DNA from 3 places in the Streptomyces sp. Ag109_G2-15 genome. Region 3 is predicted to be linked to each of the others. Evidence: riboswitches for the same ligand, from Rfam matches in the RefSeq annotation. Region 3 holds a riboswitch; each other region holds the start of a gene.
What was found. A riboswitch is a leader RNA that binds a small molecule or an ion and turns the genes downstream of it on or off. The one in region 3 is predicted to bind cyclic di-AMP.
Positions count from the first base shown of each region.

Region 1: it holds a riboswitch for cyclic di-AMP, as region 3 does, so the genes downstream of both, CRP49_RS09440 (transglycosylase SLT domain-containing protein) here and CRP49_RS43265 (LysM peptidoglycan-binding domain-containing M23 family metallopeptidase) in region 3, are expected to answer to the same signal.
Region 2: it holds a riboswitch for cyclic di-AMP, as region 3 does, so the genes downstream of both, CRP49_RS08520 (C40 family peptidase) here and CRP49_RS43265 (LysM peptidoglycan-binding domain-containing M23 family metallopeptidase) in region 3, are expected to answer to the same signal.

Region 1 covers NZ_OCNI01000001.1:2,172,601-2,179,851, reverse strand. The annotation lists gene fahA (fumarylacetoacetase) at 1-1,214, opposite strand, end outside; gene CRP49_RS09460 (ATP-grasp domain-containing protein) at 1,510-2,760, shown strand; gene CRP49_RS09455 (FAD-dependent oxidoreductase) at 2,805-4,007, shown strand; gene CRP49_RS09445 (HAD family hydrolase) at 4,519-5,331, shown strand; gene CRP49_RS09440 (transglycosylase SLT domain-containing protein) at 5,366-5,854, opposite strand; cyclic di-AMP (ydaO/yuaA leader) riboswitch at 5,860-6,073, opposite strand; gene CRP49_RS09435 (polyprenyl synthetase family protein) at 6,572-7,251, shown strand, end outside.
Region 2 covers NZ_OCNI01000001.1:1,990,493-1,997,743, forward strand. The annotation lists gene pcrA (DNA helicase PcrA) at 1-1,809, opposite strand, end outside; cyclic di-AMP (ydaO/yuaA leader) riboswitch at 2,073-2,241, shown strand; gene CRP49_RS08520 (C40 family peptidase) at 2,250-3,401, shown strand; gene CRP49_RS08525 (tellurite resistance/C4-dicarboxylate transporter family protein) at 3,529-4,497, shown strand; gene CRP49_RS08530 (hypothetical protein) at 4,501-4,854, opposite strand; gene CRP49_RS08535 (C40 family peptidase) at 5,272-6,336, shown strand; gene CRP49_RS08540 (response regulator transcription factor) at 6,357-7,088, opposite strand; gene CRP49_RS08545 (ATP-binding protein) at 7,085-7,251, opposite strand, start outside.
Region 3 covers NZ_OCNI01000002.1:1,515,360-1,522,610, forward strand. The annotation lists gene CRP49_RS43250 (TetR/AcrR family transcriptional regulator) at 1-376, shown strand, start outside; gene CRP49_RS43255 (SGNH/GDSL hydrolase family protein) at 575-1,360, opposite strand; gene CRP49_RS43260 (DUF6250 domain-containing protein) at 1,506-2,222, opposite strand; gene CRP49_RS43265 (LysM peptidoglycan-binding domain-containing M23 family metallopeptidase) at 2,475-3,359, opposite strand; cyclic di-AMP (ydaO/yuaA leader) riboswitch at 3,364-3,527, opposite strand; gene CRP49_RS43270 (alpha-galactosidase) at 3,831-5,903, opposite strand; gene CRP49_RS43275 (tyrosine-protein phosphatase) at 6,075-6,872, shown strand; gene CRP49_RS43280 (DUF6126 family protein) at 6,879-7,001, opposite strand; gene CRP49_RS43285 (helix-turn-helix domain-containing protein) at 6,998-7,251, opposite strand, start outside.

The DNA of each region.
Region 1 (7,251 bases), on a different contig from region 3:
CCCGACACGACGCGCCCGCTGACCTCTCCCAGCCCGACCCGGCCCCCGTCCGCCCCCGGAGCCCACGCCGACAGCGTCACGACGTCGCCGTCCTCCAGGAACGTCCGCTTGCCGTCCGGGAGTTCGAGCGGGTCGCGGCCGTTCCAGGTCAGCTCCAGCAGCGAGCCGCGCTGGTTCTCCGCGGGGCCGCTCACCGTGCCCGAGCCGTACAGGTCGCCGGTGCGCAGGGAAGCCCCGTTCACCGTCATGTGGGCGAGTTGCTGGGCCGCGGTCCAGTACATGCTGGAGAACGGCGGCTCGGACACCACATGGCCGTTGATCGCGACGGAGATCCGCAGGTCGTAGCCGCCGGGCTCGATCTCCGGCGCCGAGTCGTCCAGGTACGGCAGCAGCGGGTGCGTGCGCTCCGGCGGCGCCACGCGCGCGTGCTCCAGCGCCTCCAGTGGGGTGATCCACGCCGACACCGAGGTCGCGAAGGACTTGCCGAGGAACGGGCCGAGCGGGACGTACTCCCAGGCCTGGATGTCCCGCGCCGACCAGTCGTTCAGCAGGCACAGCCCGAAGACGTGCTCCCGGAAGTCGCCGAGCGCGACCGGTGTGCCCTGCTCGGAGGGCGCGCCCACCACGAAGCCGACCTCGGCCTCGATGTCCAGCCGGATCGAGGGGCCGAAGACCGGTGCCGGGTCGCCGGGGCCCTTGCGCTGCCCGGACGGCCGTACGACCTCCGTGCCCGACACCACCACCGTGCCGGAGCGGCCGTGGTACCCGATCGGCAGGTGCTTCCAGTTGGGGGTCAGGGAGTCCTCGGCGTCCGGGCGGAAGATCTGGCCGACGTTCCCGGCGTGGTTCTCGGAGGCGTAGAAGTCGACGTAGTCCGCGACCTCGAAGGGCAGATGGAGGGTCACCGACGACAGGGGGTGGAACAGCGGTTCGATCGCCGTCCGGTGCGAGGGCACCGTCACCCACGCCGTCAGCGCGCGCCGCACGTCCGACCAGGCCGTGCGCCCGGCGGCCAGCAGGGGGGTGAGGGTGGGCTGCGCGAGCAGGGAGACGTACGGCGAGCCGAGGGCGGCGGCCGCGGCGCCCGCGTCGAGGACGTGGTCACCGAGCCGGACGCCGACCCTCCGCTCCGTGCTGCCGGAGGGCGAGAACACGCCATAGGGAAGGTTGTGCGGACCGAAGGGGTCGCCCTCGGGGACGTCGAAGGGGGGCATGGGGTACTGCCTCGCTCTCATCCGGGCCGTGCATGGCGGTGTGTTCCATGTGGTCGCGGCACACGTTACGGCCGAGTTGCGTGTCTTGGGCAGGGCACCCAAGGGGTGCCCGGAAGGTTGCTTGAAAGGTCGCTCGAAAGGTTGCTCGGACAGTGTCTAAAGAGTTCGCAATGTCCGAATAGCCCTTGTGGGAGGCGGCAATTCCGGCTTAGCGTCCTTTGGGGGACACGGACGGGGTGGGTCCGGTCCGTAGGGGGGACACGTGGGGGGACCCGTGGCCGGAGACGCCGTCAGCATGCCCGTCGAGGCGGACTGTGACGTGCCGGGCCTGATCGTCAAGTTCGGCGACTATCCGCTGCACCACGGCGGTGTCGGCGCGATCCGCAGTCTGGGCCGCCTCGGCGTCCCCATGTATGCGATCACGGAGGATCCCTACACACCCGCGGCCGCCTCCCGTTATCTCAAACGGGCGTTCGTGTGGCCGACGACCGGCGCCGAGGAGCCGGGCCATCTGGTCGAGGGCCTGCTGCGCATCGGCCGCCGGATCGGCCGTCCGACCGTCCTGATCCCCACGGACGAGGAAGCCGCCGTCCTGATCGCCGAGCACCAGGACGACCTGGCCGGTCCCTTTCTCTTCCCGCGCGTCGATCCGGCGCTGCCGCGCCGGCTGGCCAGCAAGCAGGGCCTGCACGAGCTGTGCGTGGAACACGGCGTCGCGAGCCCGTCGGCCGCGTTCCCGGAGTCGTACGACGAGATCGTCGCCTTCGCCGACACGGCCCGCTTCCCGGTGGTGGCCAAGAACCGCGAGGCGTTCGTACGGCGCAGCCGGCCCGCCGTCAACGGCACCACGAGGATCGCCACCCGCGAGGGCCTGCTCACCCTCGCCCGGGACTGGGGCGAGCAACCCGGAGTGATCCTCCAGGAGTACCTGCCGAGGGAGGAGGCCGAGGACTGGATCGTGCACGCCTGCTTCGACGCCGACTCCCACCCGCTCGCGCTCTTCACGGGCGTCAAGGTCCGCTCCTGGCCACCGCACGCGGGCATGACCGCGAACGCGTACGTCGTCGACAACCCGGAACTCGCCGACCTCGCCGCACGTTTCATCAAACAGCTCGGCTTCACCGGCATCATCGACCTCGACCTGCGCTTCGACCGGCGCGACGGACAGTACAAACTCCTCGACTTCAACCCGCGCATGGGCGCCCAGTTCCGGCTCTTCGAGAACGAGTCGGGCGTGGACGTCGTACGTGCGATGCACCTGAATCTGACCGGCCGTGCCGTACCGGAGGGGGAACAGCGCGCCGGTCACCGTTTCATCGTGGAGAACATCGACCTGCCCGCCCTCCTCGCCTACCGCCGCAGCGGCTATACGACGCCGCACGCGCCGGTGAAGGCGAGCGGGACGGAGCTGGCCTGGCTCGCGGGTGACGACCCGATGCCGTTCCTCACGATGCTCGCCCGCTTCGTGCGCCCGGGCGCGAAGCACCTCTATCAGCTGTGGCGCACCAACCGCCGCGGCAGCATCACCACTCCCGCCACGAAGTAGGCAAGGCCACGAAGGTGGCGTACCGCGTCCTGGGGAGGGACTTCGTGATTCGACCGGTTGCAGTCATCGGGGCCGGGCCGTACGGCCTGTCCACCGCCGCCCATCTGCGGGCGCGCGGCATCCCCGTCCGCGTCTTCGGCGACCCCATGGTCAGCTGGCGCGACCACATGCCCGAGGGCATGCTCCTCAAGTCGACCCCCGCCGCCTCCAACCTCGACTGCCCGCAGCCCGGCCACACCCTCGCCGACTACTGCGACGCCGCAGGCATCCGCCGGCTGGTGACCGACGAGGACATCATCCCGGTGGAGACCTTCATCGCCTACGGGGAGTGGTTCCAGGAGAGGCTGCTGCCCGACCTGGAGCAGGTCCGGGTCGTCTCCGTGGACCGCGACAAGAGCGGCGGGTTCGAGCTCAAGCTGGACTCGGGTGAGTTGTTCACCGCGCGCGCGGTCGTGGTCGCCACCGGCCTGTCCGGGCTCGCGCACCTCCCGGCCGAGCTGGCGGCAGAGGCGGCCGACGGTCCGACGCCCGCGGGTCCGGTCTCCCACAGCTCCCAGCACCACGACCTCGCCCGCTTCGCCGGCAAGGAGCTGATCGTCGTCGGCGCCGGCCAGTCCGCGCTGGAGACGGCCGCCCTCGCGGCCGAGGCCGGCGCCCAGGTGCGCGTGGTCTCGCGCGGCCGCGGCCGGGTCGCCTTCGGCGCCCCGCCCTGGGACCAGCCGAGGCTGCGCCCCGAGTCCCCCTTCGGCCGTGCCTGGTCCCTGTGGGCGCTCAGCTACTACCCCCAGCCGTACCGCTTCCTGCCCGCCCGGACCCGCCACTACCTGGTCCGCCGGGTTCTCGGCCCGCTCGGCGCCTGGTGGCTGCGCGACCGCTTCGAGGGCAAGGTCCAGGTCCACGAGGTCGAGCGGGTGGTGGGCGCCGAGGCCCCGGACGGCAGCCCGGTCCTCACCGTCAGCACCCACGGCGCACGCACCGAGCGGCTCCTGGCCGACCACGTCATCGCGGCCACCGGCTACCGCGTGAACATCGCCGCGATGGACTTCCTCGGCCATGAACTGCGCACCCGGCTGGCGGTGAGCCGGGGCACGCCCAGGCTCGGACCCGGGTACGTCTCCTCCGTCCCCGGCCTGTACTTCACCGGCCTTCCGGCGGCGTCCTCGTACGGCCCGGTGATGCGCTTCGTCTGCGGCACGGAGTTCGCCTCGCCGCGCCTGGCCAGGCACCTGGCGGCGGCACACGGCTGAGCTGCCCGGACGCTCCTTGCGCCTCCTCGGCTGCCCCCCTGCCTGAAGGAACTCCTCGGACGGGTCGGCGGCCGCGCGTGTGTGCATGCAGCCGGCGGGCCGGCCCCACGCACACACGCGCGGAGTGCTCCCACAGCAGCGGACGCGCCGAAAAATCCAGCGCCCGTGCGCACACCCACACGGTGAATCTGCGCAAGGCGGGCGCGAGAGAGGAGCGGATCGCCGCCGTCGGCACCTGGCGTGACGCGCCCTTCTGCGGCGACGCCGAGCGCATGACGAGGCTCGCCGACCGCTCCGAGGAGTCCGTGCCGGACGCGCTGCGGGACGGTGGCCGACCACTTCGACGGGAAGCAGCTCTCCGCACTGCTCCTCAGCATCTCGCGCACCAACATGTTCAACCGCGTGAACACCACCATCAGGGAGTCCGTAGGCACCACTTGGGGCTGAGGAGCACACAAGTCCAGGAACATCAGGGTGAGTCGGCGGGGCGCGCTGTCCGTATTCTCTGATCATGGCCGCACCCCCCGCATATTCACTGATCGCCACCGACCTGGACGGGACGTTGCTGCGCGACGACGACACCGTCTCCGACCGGTCGCGCGCCGCACTCGAGCGGGCGGCGCGGGCCGGCGCCCGGCACCTGGTGGTGACGGGCCGCCCGGCCCCCCGGGTACGGCCGCTCCTGGAGGGCCTCGGCAGCACGGGGCTCGCGGTGTGCGGGCAGGGCGCGCAGGTCTACGACGCCGGCGCCGACCGTCTGCTGTGGTCGGTCCGGCTGGACCGGGAACTGGCCGAGACCGCGCTCGGCAAGATCGAGGCCGAGGTGGGGCAGGTCTACGCGGCCGTCGACCAGGACGGCGTCGACGGGCTCACCCTGATCGAGCCGGGGTATCTGATGCCGCACCCGACCCTGCCCGCGGTGCGGGTCGGGCGGCGCGACGATCTGTGGTGCGAGCCCATCAGCAAGGTGCTGCTGCGCCACCACGCGCTGTCCGACGACGAGTTGGCCGCGATCGCGCGCTCGGTGGTGGGCTCGCTTGCGACGGTCACGATGTCGGGGCCGGGGACCGTGGAGCTGCAGCCGTGCGGCATCACCAAGGCGACGGGGCTGGCGCTGGCCGCCGAGCACCTGGGGATCGCCGCCGACCGGGCCCTCGCGTTCGGCGACATGCCCAACGACATCCCCATGTTCGACTGGGCCGCGCGCGGTGTCGCCATGGCCAACGCCCACCCCGAACTCAAGGCCGTCGCAGATGAGATCACCACGTCGAACGAGGACGACGGCATCGCCGTCGTCCTCGAAAGACTGTTCCCGACCGACTGACCGGGATATCAGTAGGGCCTGCCGCCGGCGCCGGTCAGTAGGCGCCGAAGACGTTGTCGATCGACCCGTAGCGCGCGGCCGCGTAGTTGCAGGCGGCCGTGATGTTCGCGACCGGGTCGTAGATGTCGTAGGACGTTCCGGCCACGTGGTACGCGTTGAACGTCGGGTCGATGACCTGGAGGAGGCCCTTGGACGGGATGCCCTTGGCCGCGTTGGAGTCCCAGAGGTTGATGGCCGCCGGGTTGCCCGAAGACTCGCGGATGACGTTGCGGTAGATGCCGTTGTACGTCCCCGGGATGCCCTTCTGGGCCATGATCGCGAGCGACTCGCGGATCCAGCCGTCGAGGGTGTTCGGGTACCCGGCGAGCGTGGTGGACGGCGTGGCGGCCGTGGGCGTGGCCGCGGAGGCGCTGGCCGCGCCGATGAGCGGGAGGGCGAGCACGGCGGCGCCGGTGCCGATGACGGCGAGCTTGCGGACGAGGCGGTTGGTGCGGGTGCGGCGGGGCTGAGCGGCAGCAAGCATGGGGACGTTCCTCTCCGTCGCCTGCGAGGTGAGCTGTCGGGTTCGGGCGGGGAGGTGCCCGGCCGTACCTCTGGGGGGAGGCACGACTTCACCCCTAGCCGTCCCGGCGCGACATGTGTCGTCCGGTCCGGCGGCTTACCTGGGTCCCCCGCTCCTGCCGTACGAATGAGTTCGTCGATGGGTGGTGTCAGACGCGGCAGGATTCGGCGTTCGTCTGACTGGCCCGGAAGCTATGCGACCGCACATGTCAGGAACAAGTACTGGATTCACCCAAAGAGGCAGTTGACCTTGATCTGTTCCGAATGGGGTACTTGATCCTTTGCGGTTGCCAACGCTCAACTGGCCGATGGGGCAAGGGGAGAACGGGGGTGGCGCCGATTGGCCGATTCGCGGCCCGCGTGACCCAATTCACGAAATGGCAAAGAGTACCAAATCAGACATGGGGGATTCGGGAGATTCGCCGGGCGTGGTGCAAAAGGAGTACTCCGCCCGCCGTGCGGTTCGCGACAAATCGGGCGAGATCCTGTTAAGTCATTGTGTACCCACACTTATCAGATGATCAAAAACATACCGGCCGTGATCCGATACCGCCCGGGCTGGACCGGTGGGCGCTATCGGTGATCGAAACAGGACCGGATACGCTGACTTGAGTGATGGCAACGACCTATCGACAAACCGTGTAATCGCCAGCAGACACCAGCAGACAGGAGACCCCTCGTGACCGTCGTCGGGCCGTTCGGGCTGAGCGTGCGGGACCAGGCTCTGGAAGCCGATGTCCAGGCCGGATTGGCGGCTGTCGAGGAAGGCTTGCTCGAAGCCACCAAGAGCGAGGTCCCGTTCATCACGGAGGCCGCGCAGCACCTCGTACGGGCCGGTGGGAAGCGGTTCAGGCCGCTGCTCGTGATGCTCGCGGCGCAGTTCGGCGACCCGTACGCGCCGGGCGTCGTGCCGTCGGCCGTCGTCGTGGAGCTGACCCACCTGGCCACGCTGTACCACGACGACGTCATGGACGAGGCGTCCGTGCGGCGTGGTGTGGACAGCGCCAACACCCGCTGGGGCAACTCGGTCGCGGTCCTCACCGGCGACTTCCTCTTCGCCCGCGCCTCCCAGATCCTCGCCGACCTCGGCCCCGAGGCGGTCCGGGTGCAGGCCCTCGCGTTCGAGCGGCTGGTCACCGGGCAGATCCTGGAGACCGCGGGCCCCTCGGACGGCCGCGACCCGGTCGACCACTACCTGGACGTGCTCGGCGGCAAGACGGGCTCCCTGGTGGCCGTGTCGTGCCGGTTCGGCGCGATGATGTCCGGCGCCGACGAGACGGTCGTCGACGTGCTCACCCAGTACGGCGAACGGCTCGGGGTCGCCTTCCAGCTCGCGGACGACGTCCTGGACATCGCCTC
Region 2 (7,251 bases), on a different contig from region 3:
CTCGAACTCCAGGGCCACGGCCGCGAGTTCCTGGAGGTTCTCGATGCGGGTCTCGTCCTGCGGGTCGGTCGAGGCCTGCAACTCGGCCAGGTACCCGGTGCGTTCGAGTATGGCCTCCAGGACCGTGGCCGGTCCGGCGCCGGACTCGACGATCGTGCGGAGGTCCTCCATCAGCACGTTGAACCGCTTGACGGCGTTCGTCGACCGCGCGGCCATGCCGTATGCCTCGTCCACGCGCTTCAGCGCCTGCGGGAAGCTGATCTTCTCGCGCTGGGAGAGCGCGTCGATCATCGCCTCGGCGCGCTCGCCGATGCCCCGCTTGGGGACGTTGAGGATGCGGCGCAGCGGCACCGAGTCCTCGGGGTTGGCGAGGACACGCAGGTAGGCCAGGACGTCCCTGACCTCCTTGCGCTCGTAGAAGCGGACGCCGCCGACGACCTTGTAGGGCAGGCCGACGCGGATGAAGACCTCTTCGAAGACACGGGACTGCGCGTTGGTGCGGTAGAAGACGGCGACGTCCCCGGCCTTCGCCTCGCCCGCGTCGGTGAGGCGGTCTATCTCGTCGGCGACGAACTGGGCCTCGTCGTGCTCGGTGTCGGCGACGTAGCCGGTGATCCGGGCGCCCTGACCGGCGTTGGTCCACAGGTTCTTCGGGCGGCGGGACTCGTTGCGCTCGATGACCGCGTTGGCGGCGGACAGGATCGTCTGCGTGGAGCGGTAGTTCTGCTCCAGCAGGATCGTCGTCGCGTTCGGGTAGTCCTCCTCGAACTGGAGGATGTTGCGGATGGTCGCGCCGCGGAAGGCGTAGATCGACTGGTCCGCGTCACCCACGACGCACAGTTCGGCGGGCGGGAGGTCGGCCTCGCCGGGCGGTACGTCGGATTCGTCGGCGCGTGCGCCGGTGCCGACCAGCTCGCGCACCAGGGCGTACTGGGCGTGGTTGGTGTCCTGGTACTCGTCGACCAGGACGTGCCGGAAGCGGCGGCGGTAGTGCTCGGCGACGTCCGGGAAGGCGCGCAGCAGGTTGACCGTCGTCATGATCAGGTCGTCGAAGTCGAGCGCGTTGGCCTCGCGCAGCCGCGACTGGTAGAGCGCGTAGGCCTGGGCGAGGGTCTTCTCGAAGCCGTCGGTGGCCTGGGCGGCGAAGTCCTCCTCGTCGATCAGCTCGTTCTTGAGGTTGCTGATCTTGGCGCTGAAGGACTTGGGCGGGAAGCGCTTGGGGTCGAGGTCCAGGTCGCGGCAGACCAGGGCCATCAGGCGCTTGCTGTCGGCGGCGTCGTAGATGGAGAAGCTCGATGTGAAGCCGAGCCTCTTCGACTCGCGGCGCAGGATCCGTACGCACGCGCTGTGGAAGGTCATGACCCACATCGCGTTCGCGCGCGGGCCGACGAGCTGCTCGACGCGCTCCTTCATCTCGCCCGCGGCCTTGTTGGTGAAGGTGATCGCGAGGATCTGGCCCGGGTGCACATGCCGCTCGGCGAGCAGGTGGGCGATGCGGTGGGTGAGCACGCGGGTCTTGCCGGAGCCGGCGCCGGCGACGATGAGCAGTGGGGAGCCGGCGTGGGCGACCGCGGCGCGCTGGTTGTCGTTCAGCCCCTCCAGGAGCGCGGCCGCGTCGAGCGCCGGGCGCGGGGCGCCGTCGCGGTAGTACGCGTCCCGGTCCGGCGGCGCGTCGAACTTCCCGCCGAACAGATCGTCCGGAAGCGGCTCCGGAGCGTGATCGTCCTCGGGCGGCGGCGGGGGCTCCTCCTCGTGCCCGCGAGGGGTCTGGAGGTCCGCCAGGAAGCTGTCGTCAAAGAGGCTGCTCATCGCTCTCCGAGTCTAGGGTGCCGCACCGACAACCGGTCGCCGTCCCGGAAACCATGGCCGGTTTCCGGGAGGGGCGGACGTGCGCGGCCCGGACGCCAACAGCCCCTCACGCAGCGGAATCACCCCGTGACACGGGAGCGGTCCCACCCCCAGGTCACGAAAATGTATCGGACATATAGTGCACCAACCTTCACACGAGTCACACCAGTTGGCTAGGTTGCCGGTCGGGCCGCACGCCCCCTTCCGGCGAACGTCGCCGAGCCGCGCGGCCTCCGCCGAGTCCGGCGCGCCCCTGCACGGCGCCCGGAGCCGGGGACCCACCGAACCTTGGGGTGAATCGGCACACGTCCCGCCCGGGACGAGAGCCGTAGGGCAAACCTTCCGACCGCCCGAACCCGACAGCTAACCCGGTAGGCGGCACATGGAAGGAGTCGCCTCCCTTGGCGTCGCACCGCAAGCCGCGCCCCGCGGGCACACGTGGAGCAGGTCTCCGCACCCCCGTCCTCGCCACCGCCGCCCTCACCTCCGTGGCCGTGCTGTCCCAGACGGCCGACGCCGCTCCCCCGGCCGATGGGAAGCCGAGCCTGGAGGAGGTCGAGAAGAAGGTCGACGACCTCTACCGCCAGGCGGAGTCGGCGACCGAGAAGTACAACGCCGCCAAGGAGCAGACCGGCAAGCAGCGCAACCACATCGACTCCCTGCGCGAGGAGGTCGCCCGGCGGACCGCGCGGCTGAACAAGGCCCGCGAGGAGCTGGGCTCGTTCGCCGCCGCCCAGTACCGCACCGGGGCCGGCACACCCGACACCGCCACCTTCCTGCTCGCGGACAGTCCCCAGGACTACTTCGACGAGAGCCAGCTGATGAACCGGCTGACCTCGCGGCAGAAGAGCGCCGTCGACGACTACGTCACCGAGCAGGCCGCGACCATGAAGAAGCGGCAGGAGGCCGCCAAGAGCCTCCAGACGCTGTCCGAGTCGCAGAACGAACTGCAGACCGCCAAGGCCACCGTCCAGAAGAAGCTCGCCTCCGCGCGCACACTGCTGTCCCAGCTGACGGCCGAGGAGAAGGCCCGGCTTGCGGCGATCGAGCGGCAGAAGCAGGAGGAGGCCGCGCGGAAGGCCGCGGAGCTGGCGAAGCAGCAGGCGGCAGAGGCGCAGGCCCAGCAGGACAGCGGTTCGTCGTCGGGCGGCTCGTCCGCGTCCGGCGGCTCGTCGACGTCCTCCGGGACGTACGCCACCAAGGCCGAGAAGGCGATCTCCTTCGCGCGCGCCCAGATCGGAAAGCCGTACGTGTGGGGCGCCACCGGACCCGGATCGTACGACTGCTCCGGCCTCACCCAGGCCGCCTGGAAGGCCGCCGGCGTCACGCTCCCGCGCACCACCTACGACCAGGTCGACGTGGGAACCACGGTCTCCCTCGCCGACGCGAAGCCCGGCGACCTGATCTTCTTCTACGACGACATCAGCCACGTCGGCATCTACATAGGCAACGGCATGATGATCCACGCCCCCAAGCCCGGCGCGTACGTCCGCGAGGAGTCGATCTACTACGCCGGCGAATCGATCATCCACAGCGTGGTCCGACCCGCCTGAGCGTCCCGTTCTTCCGGCCTGACCGCCCCCTTTCCGCAGCCCGTTCGTCCCCTTTTCGAGGTTTTCGAGCCCCACGCGCGCGCGTGCCCACCGTGCCGCGCCCGCGCGGCTGCCTAGCATCGGGCGCGTGCCCGGCATCTCAGCTCTGCGTGCGTGGTGGGCGGGGCATCCGCCGGCGGCGGGGGCCGCCGTCATGGCGACCGGCGTCGTGTCGGTGGGCCTGCATCTGACGGGCGACGAGACGGTGTCCCGGGTCTTCCTGTGGCTGGCCTGCGTCGCCTGGCTGGCGCTGGCCGCCGACTTCGTCGTACGGCTTGTGGCACAGCGGGAGCGCTGGATGGCCGAGGCGCGGAGCCCGGGCGCGCTCACCGCGGTCGCCGCCACGGCCGTGCTCGGCACCCGGTTCTCGGCGCTCGGCCGGCAGACCCTGGCCGAGGCAGCGCTGGCACTGGCTGTGGTGCTCTGGCCGCCGCTGCTGTACCTCGTCATGCGGCACTGGAAGCGGCGCCTGCCGGGAGCGGTGTTCCTGTGTTGTGTGGCCACACAGGCGCCGGCAGTGCTGGCGGCCACACTGGCCGCGGTCCAGACGGCGGCATGGCTCGCGCACGCCGCTCTGGTGCTGTTCTGGCTGGGCCTGGTGTTCTACGGCCTCGCCCTGCGGCACTTCGATCCACGGCAGGTCCTCGAGGGGGCCGGGGACCAGTGGATCGCGGGCGGGGCGCTCGCCATCTCGGCGCTGGCCGGGTCGGAGCTGCTCTCCGCCGACAGTGCGCGGCTGTACCTGTGGAACGACGACGACCGGGGCGTGCTGCGGAACGTGACGGTGGCGCTGCTCGTCCTGGATCTGGCCTGGTACGTGGTCCTCCTGGCCGCCGAGGTGGCCCGGCCCCGGCTGCGCTACGACATGCGGCGGTGGGCGACAGTGTTCCCCATGGGGATGACCGGGGCGGCCACGCTGTCGGTCGCGGCCGCCGTGGGCATCGGGTGGCTGAAGGGGCCGGGACGGGCGCTGGTGTGGGTGACGGTGGCGGCGTGGCTCGCGGTCGCGGCCGGCGCGGCCCTCACGGCCCGCGCCGGGATCACCGGACGGCGCTGAGCGTCACGTCCACAGCACGGCGATGAAGATGTTCGCGACGGTCAGCGCGCCGACCAGCCCGAACAGGCTCTTGTCCACCTTCTCCTCGTCGCGCTTCACGTACACCAGCCCGAGGATCACGATCAGCAGGGCCAGCTTCACGCCGATCTTGAAGGTGTTCACGTGGTGGCCGTCGGCCTGGTTGAGACCGACCAGGGCCACACCGGTGACCAGCATGGTGAACGCGCCGTGCAGCATCCCGGGGACGAAGCGGGCCGTGCCCTGGCCCATCGCCTTCATCTGGGTGAGGAAACCGCCGAGCAGCGCGGCGATGCCGATGATGTGCAGGCCGACGAAGAGATGGATGAGTACGTCCATGAGCCCGGAGCCTAATCAGGGGCTCCACAGCCCTCTGTCACCGGGCCCACCCGGAGCATCCGTGGATCTTGCATATATGCGCCCTATAGCACCCCATGACTCCTGTGTGCCCCGCATTCCGCGCATCGGTCACCACGCTGCGTGAAGACGACGTCTCCAGCCCGGCAATGCGGTCACATACGGTCACGCGGCGATCGCTCGAAGCCAGTTCCGTACTCCGCGTTACCAAGCCGTCACACTCGGGTTTAGCGTCCTCCCCCAGGTGACCGGCTCCCCACCGCCGCCCGGGCCAGGGGCGGCAGTCGGCCACCACCGCCGAGAAAGGTCCGGCGACGGCCCGCTTCCCCTGTGCGGGCCGCCGCCGGGCACACCGCTCGCTCGGTCGCAGGAGTCCTACGGAAGGACGTGACGGTCCAGGTGGCAGCGCACCGAAAGCCCCGACAGCGCTCGCTCGGCGGAAACACGGCCCGCACGGCCGCCACCCTCGCTCTGGCGGGCGCGGCCACCGCGACGGCCTTCGACGGGACCGGCAACGCCGAGCCGCAGCTGACACCGACCCAGGTGAAGGCCAAGGTGGACAAGCTGTACCAGGAGGCCGAGGCCGCCACCGAGAAGTACAACGGCGCGAAGGAGCAGGCGGATACGACCCAGCGGCGGCTGAACTCGCTGCGGGACGAGACCGCCCGCAAGCAGGACAAGCTGAACTCGGCCCGGGAGGCGCTGGGTTCGTACGCGGCGGCGCAGTACCGCGAGGGCGGCATCGACCCCGCCTGGCAGCTCGCCCTGTCCAGCGACCCCGACAAGTACCTGGACGGGGCCACGTTCGCCGAGCGGGCCGGCGAGCGGCAGGCCGGGGCGGTGACTCGGGTACGTCAACAGCTGCGGGAGATCGAGCAGTTGCGCGGCGCCGCCCGCATCGAGCTGAAGTCGCTGCGGTCTCGGCAGGCGGAGCTGAAGCGGCAGAAGAAGACCATCACCGGGAAGCTGGCCGAGGCGCGCAGCCTGCTGGCGCGGCTCACTCCGGCGCAGCGGGCGCAGGCCACCGGCGACGGCACCGCGCCGGGGCGCGCCTCACGCTCGGCCTCGGACGCCCGGGCTGACCTGGAGCAGGCGGGCTCCACGGCCGCCCCCGGCTCCCGCGCGGCGGCGGCCGTCGCCTACGCCTACCAGAAGCTCGGCAGCCCCTATGTGTGGGGCGCGACCGGCCCGGACGCCTTCGACTGCTCGGGCCTGGTCCAGGCCGCCTACCGCTCCGCCGGCGTCTCCCTGCCCCGCACCACCTACACCCAGATCAACGCGGGCCGGCGGGTCTCCCGCTCGGAACTCCAGCCCGGCGACCTGGTGTTCTTCTACTCCGGCATCAGCCACGTGGGCATCTACGTCGGCAACGGCCGGATGATCCACGCCCCAAACCCCTCGGCACCGGTCCGTCTGGCCCCCATCGACCAGATGCCGTTCGCGGGGGCCACGCGGGTGGCGTGAGGGCGGCTGCCCGGCAGGGGTCAGACCAGTCGTCGCGCCGTGGCCCAGCGGGTCAGCTCGTGGCGGTTGGACAGCTGGAGCTTGCGCAGGACCGCCGAGACATGGGACTCGACCGTCTTCACCGAGATGAACAGCTGCTTGGCGATCTCCTTGTAGGCGTAGCCCCGGGCGATCAGGCGCAGCACCTCCCGCTCGCGCTGGGTGAGGCGGTCCAGGTCCTCGTCGACCGGCGGGGCGTCGGTGGAGGCGAAGGCGTCCAGGACGAACCCGGCCAGGCGCGGGGAGAAGACGGCGTCGCCCTCCTGGACCCGGAAGATCGAGTCGACCAGGTCGGTGCCGGTGATGGTCTTGGTGACATAGCCGCGGGCGCCGCCGCGGATCACACCGATCACGTCCTCCGCCGCGTCCGACACGGACAGCGCGAGGAAGCGCACCGGCTGCTCGGCGTCCGCCATCAACGCGGCGCACCGGCGCAGCACTTCGACCCCGCCGCCGCCCGGCAGGTGGACGTCGAGGAGCACCACCTCGGGCCGGGTCGCGGTGATGACCGTGACCGCCTGGTCGACGTCCGCCGACTCGCCGACCACCTCCACACCGGTCTCGGCGGTCTGCCCGATCTCGGCCTGCACGCCGGTGCGGAACATGCGGTGGTCGTCGACGAGCACCACGCGCACATGCCGCTTCCCGGCGGGGCCGGACCCGGCCGGCTCCGCCGCTCCCGCCGTACCGTTCGCCTCGGTCGCGTCGCTCATGACGTCTTCTCCGCCCTCTCCATCTCCAGCTCGACCTCCGTGCCGCCGCCCGGCACCGCCCGCAGCCGGGCCGTGCCGCCGTGGCGCTCCATGCGGCCGATGATCGATTCTCTAACGCCCATGCGGTCGGCGGGTATCGAGTCGAGGTCGAAGCCCGGGCCGC
Region 3 (7,251 bases):
CCGGCGGACCTCCGCGCTGCGCCGGCTGCGGGCCGCCGTGCGCTGGTACGCGCCCACGGGCCAGGCCAAGGGCTGGCGGCTGTGGATCGAGGGCTGGGCGGTGTCGCTGCGCGAACCCACCCTCCGCCAGGTCACCCGCGACCTGGACCAGCAGTGGAAGGCGGCGATCACCGAGGTCATCGCGGAGGGCGTGGCGGCGGGCGAGTTCGAGTGCGCCGACCCGGCCGGAGCGGCCCTACGACTCACCGCACTCCTCGACGGCCTCGCCGTACAGCTCACGTCGTACCCGGGCGCGATACCACGCTCCCGCGCGCAGCAGTGGGCGGACGAGGCCCTGGCCCGGGAACTCGGGCTGCAGCGGGAGGCGCTGACCTAGCCGAAACGGTAGACCGCACGGCCGGGACAACCCTGCGACACATCGGACTTCTCGACGACCTCGCTGTACAGCTCGCCCGGAACTCGAACTGCGCAGAGAGACGTTGACCGAGCGGGAGCGGTGAGGGTCCGGCCGGGGCAGTCGTACGTCCGTGCCCCGCACCGTCGCGCTCGCGGTGCGGGGCACGGACCGTGGCCGTCACGCCACCGACGCGATCCGCATCTTGATGTCGTCCGGCGACAGGGTGCCCTTCGCCGTCACATGGTCCCCGGAGGACTCACCGCGCAGCCGGCGGCCGATCCACGGGACCAGGTACTCACGGGCCCAGTGGACGTCGTCGCGACGGATCTCCAGGGTGCCCCGGGGCGGGAGCGCCGGCCAGGGCTGCTCCGGGTCGGCCGGGACCTGCAGGCCGAGGGCCTGGCCGGCGCGCAGCGCCACGCGCGTGTGGCCCTCGGGTGAGAGGTGGAGCCGGTCGTCGTCCCACGCCCTGCGGTCCTGGATGGACTTCAGGGACCACAGGTCGAGCACGGGACAGCCGTACCGGTCGGCGATGGCGCGGACGTGCCCGTTGTAGGTGGCGATCTTGCCGCGCAGATGCTTGAGAAGGGGGACGCCACGGGTGTCGAAGCCGGTCGTCACCAGCACCGTGCCCACGGCCTCGGTGAGCTGGACCACCGCCCGCTCGAAGCGCTCGGCCACCTCGTCCGGGTCGGTGCCGGGCCGGATGATGTCGTTGCCGCCCGCGCAGAAGGAGACGAGGTCCGGGGCCAGTTCGACGGCCTTCGGGAGCTGGTCCGCCACGATCTGGTCGAGCAGCTTTCCGCGCACGGCCAGGTTGGTGTACGCGAAGTCGCCCTCGGGGCGCCGGTCCGCGAGCAGTACCGCGAACCGGTCGGCCCAGCCCACGAACGCCCCGTCGGGTCCGGGGTCGCCCACGCCCTCGGTGAAGCTGTCCCCCACCGCCACGTACGACCCGATCACTGATCTGTTGTCATTCTTCGAATCGTCTGCCACGTCGGACCATGATTCACCTTCGGATGTGACCTACGCGACCGTAAGCAGGGGTTGACGGACGGTGAGATGAGACACCCTTAAATAATTTGCCAATCCAGGAATAGCGGCCCGGTCAGGCGCGTTGACCGTGCGATCGCCACACCCGGAAGCCGCTGACCCGGAAGTGGCTCCACACGGTCCGGAAGGCGAAGTGTCCGCCGGTGTACGGCTCCGGGTCCGTGTAGTCGAACACGAGCCGCCCGTTGTTCCACCACTGCACGAGCGAGCCGTCCGACACGATCCGCACATGGTTGGGCCGGCCGGGGACCAGCAGGGGTTCGGTGTAGTCGTAGACGAGCGGGCGGACGCCGGGCTCGCCGACGTAGCGGCGCAGCCGGGTCGTGGTGTTGGAGTTGGCGCCGTAGCCGACGTAGTAGGTCGTGAGGTAGTCGTACTCGGCGAGCGCGCCGCCCCGGCGGGCGGCGAACAGGTCGTCCGGAGAACGGACGTCGGTGGCGTTCCAGAAGTTGTTCAGGTCGGAGACCCGGTCGTTGGCGCCGCCCGCCGAGACCGCGGTGGCGGTGTACTCGAGGACGTACGGCCCGTCGAGCCGCTGCCGGAACCAGACCGTGGCGCCGCTCGGCACGTCGATGTCCAGGACGCCGTCGGCGGCGGTGACGCTGCCGCCGTCCTGGAGTTCGGTGACCCACTGGCCGAGCCCGTGCCGGAAGTCGTCATGGGCGAGGAGGCGGCGGTGGCGGGGTGCGGCGTGGGCGGCCGGTGCGGGGGCGAGGGCGGTGAGGGCGGCCGAGGCCGCGAGGGCCGCGAAGCCGCGGCGGGTGGTCGTCACGTCGGGTGGCTCCTTCACAGACGGGAAGCGGAGACGGAAAACGGAGACAGAAAGCGCTTGCATCCCACGCAGGCCACTGTGTCCGCACCCCACCTCTCCTGTCGACACCCTGGGCGCGGCCGCCACAGGACCGCAACGAGACGGGTGGTACGAGCGCACATGCCGAAGGCCGGACCCGTGGATCGGGGTCCGGCCTTCGACTGCGTATCAGGCAGGTGATTCTCGAGGAGTGGGTCCCTGGAAGCCGGAGCCTCAGACGGCGACGCCGTGCGTGCGGAGGTAGCCGACGGGGTCGATGTCCGAGCCGTAGTTCGGCGTGGTGCGGATCTCGAAGTGCAGGTGCGGGCCGGTCACGTTGCCGGTCGCACCGGAGAGGCCGATCTGCTGGCCCGCGGTCACGGTCTGGCCGGCCGAGACGGAGAGCTGCGAGAGGTGGCCGTACTGGGCGTAGTAGCCGTCGTTCAGCTTGATGACGACCTGGTTGCCGTACGCGCCGCCCCACCCGGCGGAGACGACGGTGCCGGCGGCGACGGCCTTGAGCGAGGTGCCGGTCGGCACGACGAAGTCGACGCCGGTGTGGTAGCCGCTGGACCACATGCTGCCGGCCACGTGGTAGCCGGTGCCGATGGTGGCGCCGGTGACCGGGAGGGTGTAGCCGGTGGAGGGGGCGGTGGCGGCACCGGAGGTGTCGGCGGCCTGGGACTGCGGCGCCCGCGCGGGGGCGGGAGCGGAGGGCTCGGTGTGCGTCTGGGCGGCCTGCCCGCCGAGCGACAGCTTCAGACCCGGGTGGATCAGCGAGGGGTCCTGGCCGACGGCCTGCCGGTTGTCGTCGTAGAGCCGCTGCCAGCCGCCGCTGACGTGCTGGTCGTCGGCGATCTTCGCGAGCCAGTCACCGGACTGCACCGTGTAGGTGCGCACGCCCGAATTCTGCTGTGCGGCCGCCTTCTTCGCGGCCGTCTTCGCCACGGACGGAAGGGACTGCACGGCCTTTCCGGAAACGGACTGCGCGGTGGCGGCGTGCGCTCCGGTGGCCCCGAAGAACGGCAGGACCAGCGCGGCGCCACCGGTTCCGGCGACGGCGATCGAGCGGGTGAAACGCGGGGCCTTGGGACGGCGGTGCTTACCCTTCGCGGGCATGGCGCATTCCTCTCCGGCGCCTGCGAGGTGAGCTGTCGGGTTCGGGCTGGAGCTGCCCGGCCGCGCGCTGCGCGGCTACACCCCCAGCCTGTCGCGGAGACCGGGACAGGCAGTCATACCTGGTGGGTCCCCCGCTCCTGCCGAACACGGGTGAAGTGTGTGGGGACTCCGGGCGGCGGCAGGATTCGGCGTTCCGTCCGGATTGGTGGCGAACGTAAGCGAGCAAGACGGACCCGGACAAGCGACCGGTTCCCGACGTCGGGGTCTCAAGTGATCCAATTCGGGAATTCACGGTCACTCTCCGTGAATTCCCGAATCTCTCCCCTTTTCAATTCCCTTTGCCGCTATCGGAATTACGTGGACATGACGCGCGACGCACGGTCACGAATATGACGCTCCTCACGCCCCGACTCCCCACGCCCCCTCATTCCAGAGCGAGTTGGAATGAAGGCTCCAATTCGGACAGAAAGCTCAGATGCGACGCAGTCGGAGAACCGTCGCATCCAGGTCACCCTTCAGTCCGGTGCGCAGCCCGTGGTGCAGCAGGACCGCCCCGCGGTGCACTTCACCCGTTTCGCGGCATTCGTACGACGCCGTCGGGTCGAGTCCGCGCAGCCGCAGCGCCGGGACCGGCTCGCCGTAGTGCTGCGCCTGCAGGCAGGCGAGGACCACGGTCTCGTCCCCGAGGACGTACTGGACGGCACTGAGGCCGCCCGCCGGGGGCCGCAGCCGGTACTGGTCGCCGCGCTGGACGACCGGGCGGATCTCCTTGTACAGCTCCACCCACCGGTGGGCTTCGGCCAGCTCCTCCCCGGTCCACTCGGTGAGGTCGCCGCCGACGCCGAGCACCCCGGCCATCGAGCTGACGAAGCGGAACCGCAGCGAGCTTTCCCGCCCGTTGAGCTGGGTGTTCGGGCTGTCGGTGACCCAGGCCGCCATGACCCGCGCGGGGTGGATCTGGCTGAAGCCGTGCTGGATGGCGAGCCGGTCGAGCGGGTCGGTGTTGTCGGAGGTCCACACCTGGTCGGTGCGGCTCATCACGCCCAGGTCGATCCTCCCGCCGCCGCCCGAGCAGGACTCGAAGGCGACCGAGGGATGGGCGGCGCGCAGCCGGTCCAGCAGGGCGTACAGGGCGCGGACGTGGTCGACCCACAGGCGCTGCGGGTACGGCTCCCCGGGCCAGCCGGCGTCGGTGAAGCAGCGGTTGAAGTCCCACTTCACGTAGTCGATCGGGGCGCTGGACAGGAGCGTGTCCAGCTGCTCCCAGAGGTACTCCTGAACATCCTCGCGGGCGAGGTTGAGGACGAGCTGGTTGCGTAGTTCCGTCCGCTTCCGTCCCGGTTGGTACTGCACCCAGTCGGGGTGGGCGCGGTAGAGGTCGCTGTCGGGGTTGACCATCTCGGGCTCGACCCAGATCCCGAACTGCATGCCGAGGTCGTGCACCTGGTCGGCGAGGGGCTTGAGGCCGTGCGGGAAGCGGTCGGGGTTGGGCGTCCAGTCACCGAGGCCGGCCCGGTCGCTGGTGCGGGCACCGAACCAGCCGTCGTCCACGACGAACAGCTCCACGCCGATGTCGGCGGCCCGCCGGGCGAGGGCGGCCTGCTGCTCCTCGGAGATGTCGAAGTTGGTCGCCTCCCAGGAGTTGAACAGCACCGGCCGGTCCTGGTCCGCGTCCGGGATGACGTACGCCCGCTGGTAGGCGTGCCAGGTGCGGCTGGCCCCGCCGAAACCGCCGTCGCTCCACAGGCCCGCGAAGACGGGGGTGGTGTACGACTCGCCCGGCTGGAGCAGCAGCAGGCCCGAGTCGTCGTAGCCGGCGCCACCGGTGATCTGCACGCGCCCGTCGGGGAGTTGGGCGACGGCGATCCGCCAGGAGCCGGACCAGCCGAGCGCGCAGCCGTAGACCTCGCCGCGCTCCTCGGTCGCGTCGGTGTCCAGCGCGACCCAGGGCAGGTGCTGGTGGCCGGTGTGGCCGCGGCGGCTGCCGATGATCTTCTCGCCGTAGGTGAGCGGCGCGGTGGCGAGCAGGGACTCGGCGGCCCAGCGGCCGTGCAGCTGGGACAGCCGCCAGCCCTCGCGGTCGGGCAGGGTCCAGGTGGCGGCGTCGGCGCGCAGCAGCTCCACGCGCGCGTGCCCGCCGTTCGCCACGGTCACCCAGCGCTCCAGGACATCCCCGCGCATCCGGTAGTGGAGGGTGACGGCGAGCCCGTCGTCGTCGAAGGCCAGCCGCAGCTCGTCATCCTCGGACTGGTGGGACACGAAGCGCCACTCGGTGCCGCGCCGCTCCTCGGTGCGCACGGACAGGGCCGGGCGGACGAAGCGGGGGCCGCCCTCGACGGGGTACTCCTCGCGGCCGTCGAGCGGGGACTCGAAGGGCCAGTAGGCGGGCAGCGGACTCACCGCCAGGGCCTCCGCGTCGGCGAGCGCGATCCGTGGTCCCCAATGGAGGTGCAGCAGTTCGTCCGCCTCGGAGAGATGCAGCGCATAGCTGCTTGTGGGCCCCGACAGGAGCCACGTACGACCGTTTTCGGCGATGTCCACCATCGAGACCTCACAGGTGCCAACAGATCCGCTCAAGTGCGAACATCATTAGGCCCCACAGCCCCTGGTGGCAACGCCTGTGGACAACTCATTGCCCGAGGTAATCGATGTCGTATCGTCGACGGAGTGCCCGTCGACGAGCCGCGCCGGCGGGGCTGACCGGGAGGAGCCCCCGTGACGCAGCAGGTCCCCTCGACCGAGCCCGAGCTGGCCGGAGTGCGTAATTTCCGTGACGTGGGCGGGCTGCCCACCGTGGACGGACGGCGGGTGCGCCCCGGATTGCTGTTCCGCAGCGGCCATCTCGCGCACGCGACCGAGGACGACGCGGCCTTCCTCGCGTCCCTGGGCCTGCACACGATCTTCGACTTCCGCAACGCGGCCGACCAGAAGCTGGAGGGCCCGGACGTCGCCCTGCCCGGCGTGCGGAACGTGAACCTGCCGCTGAGCGACCCGGCGGACGGCGCCGAGTTCTGGAAGATGGTCCGCGACGGCGACCTCGACCAGCTGCGCGGCATCCTCGCGGACGGCAAGGCGGCGGCCCGGATGGTCGCCTCGTACCGGACGATCGTCAAGGAGCGCACCGCCGAGCACTCCCGGGTGCTGCACGCGATCGCCGAGGACAGCGTGCCCGCGCTGATGCACTGCGCGGCAGGCAAGGACCGCGCGGGCATCTCCATAGCCGTCACGCTCCTCGCCGTGGGCGTGGAGCGCGAGGCCGTCATCGCCGACTACCTGGAGTCCAACGCCAAGCACCGGCGCTACAAGGTCCGTCGCAACGGCAGTGCGGACACCGCGTACACACCCGAGGTGATGGAGCTGCTCAGTCCGCTCTTCGACGCGCGCGCCGAGTATCTTCAGGCGGCCTTCGCGAGCATCGAGGAGACGTGGGGCGGCGTCGACACCTACTTCGAGCAGGGCCTGGGGCTCACCCCCGCGACCCGGGAGCGGCTGCGGGAGCGCCTGCTGGACTGACGGCGGTCAGCCCTTGCCACCCAGCTCGAACAGCAGGTAGAGGAACGCGGCGAACACGTGGCCCACGGCGATGTAGATGACCAGCCGGATCCACAGGGCGCGGGGGAACCTCTCCTCGAAATTGCTCATGGCAGCTCTCCAGTCAGCGGGCCCAGGCACAGCGTGGCCGTGGGGCTCTGCAGCAGGGTGTGGACGAACAGCAGCTCCACGCCGTCGTGGTCCTCGGCGGCGAGGCGGTGCGGGGTGAGCGAGTCGAAGTGCGCGCTGTCGCCGGGCGCGAGCAGATGCGCGGTGTCCCCCAGGCGCAGCCGGAGCCGTCCCTTGAGGACGTACAGCCACTCCTCACCCGGGTGGACGCGCACGATGTCGCCCTGGGTGC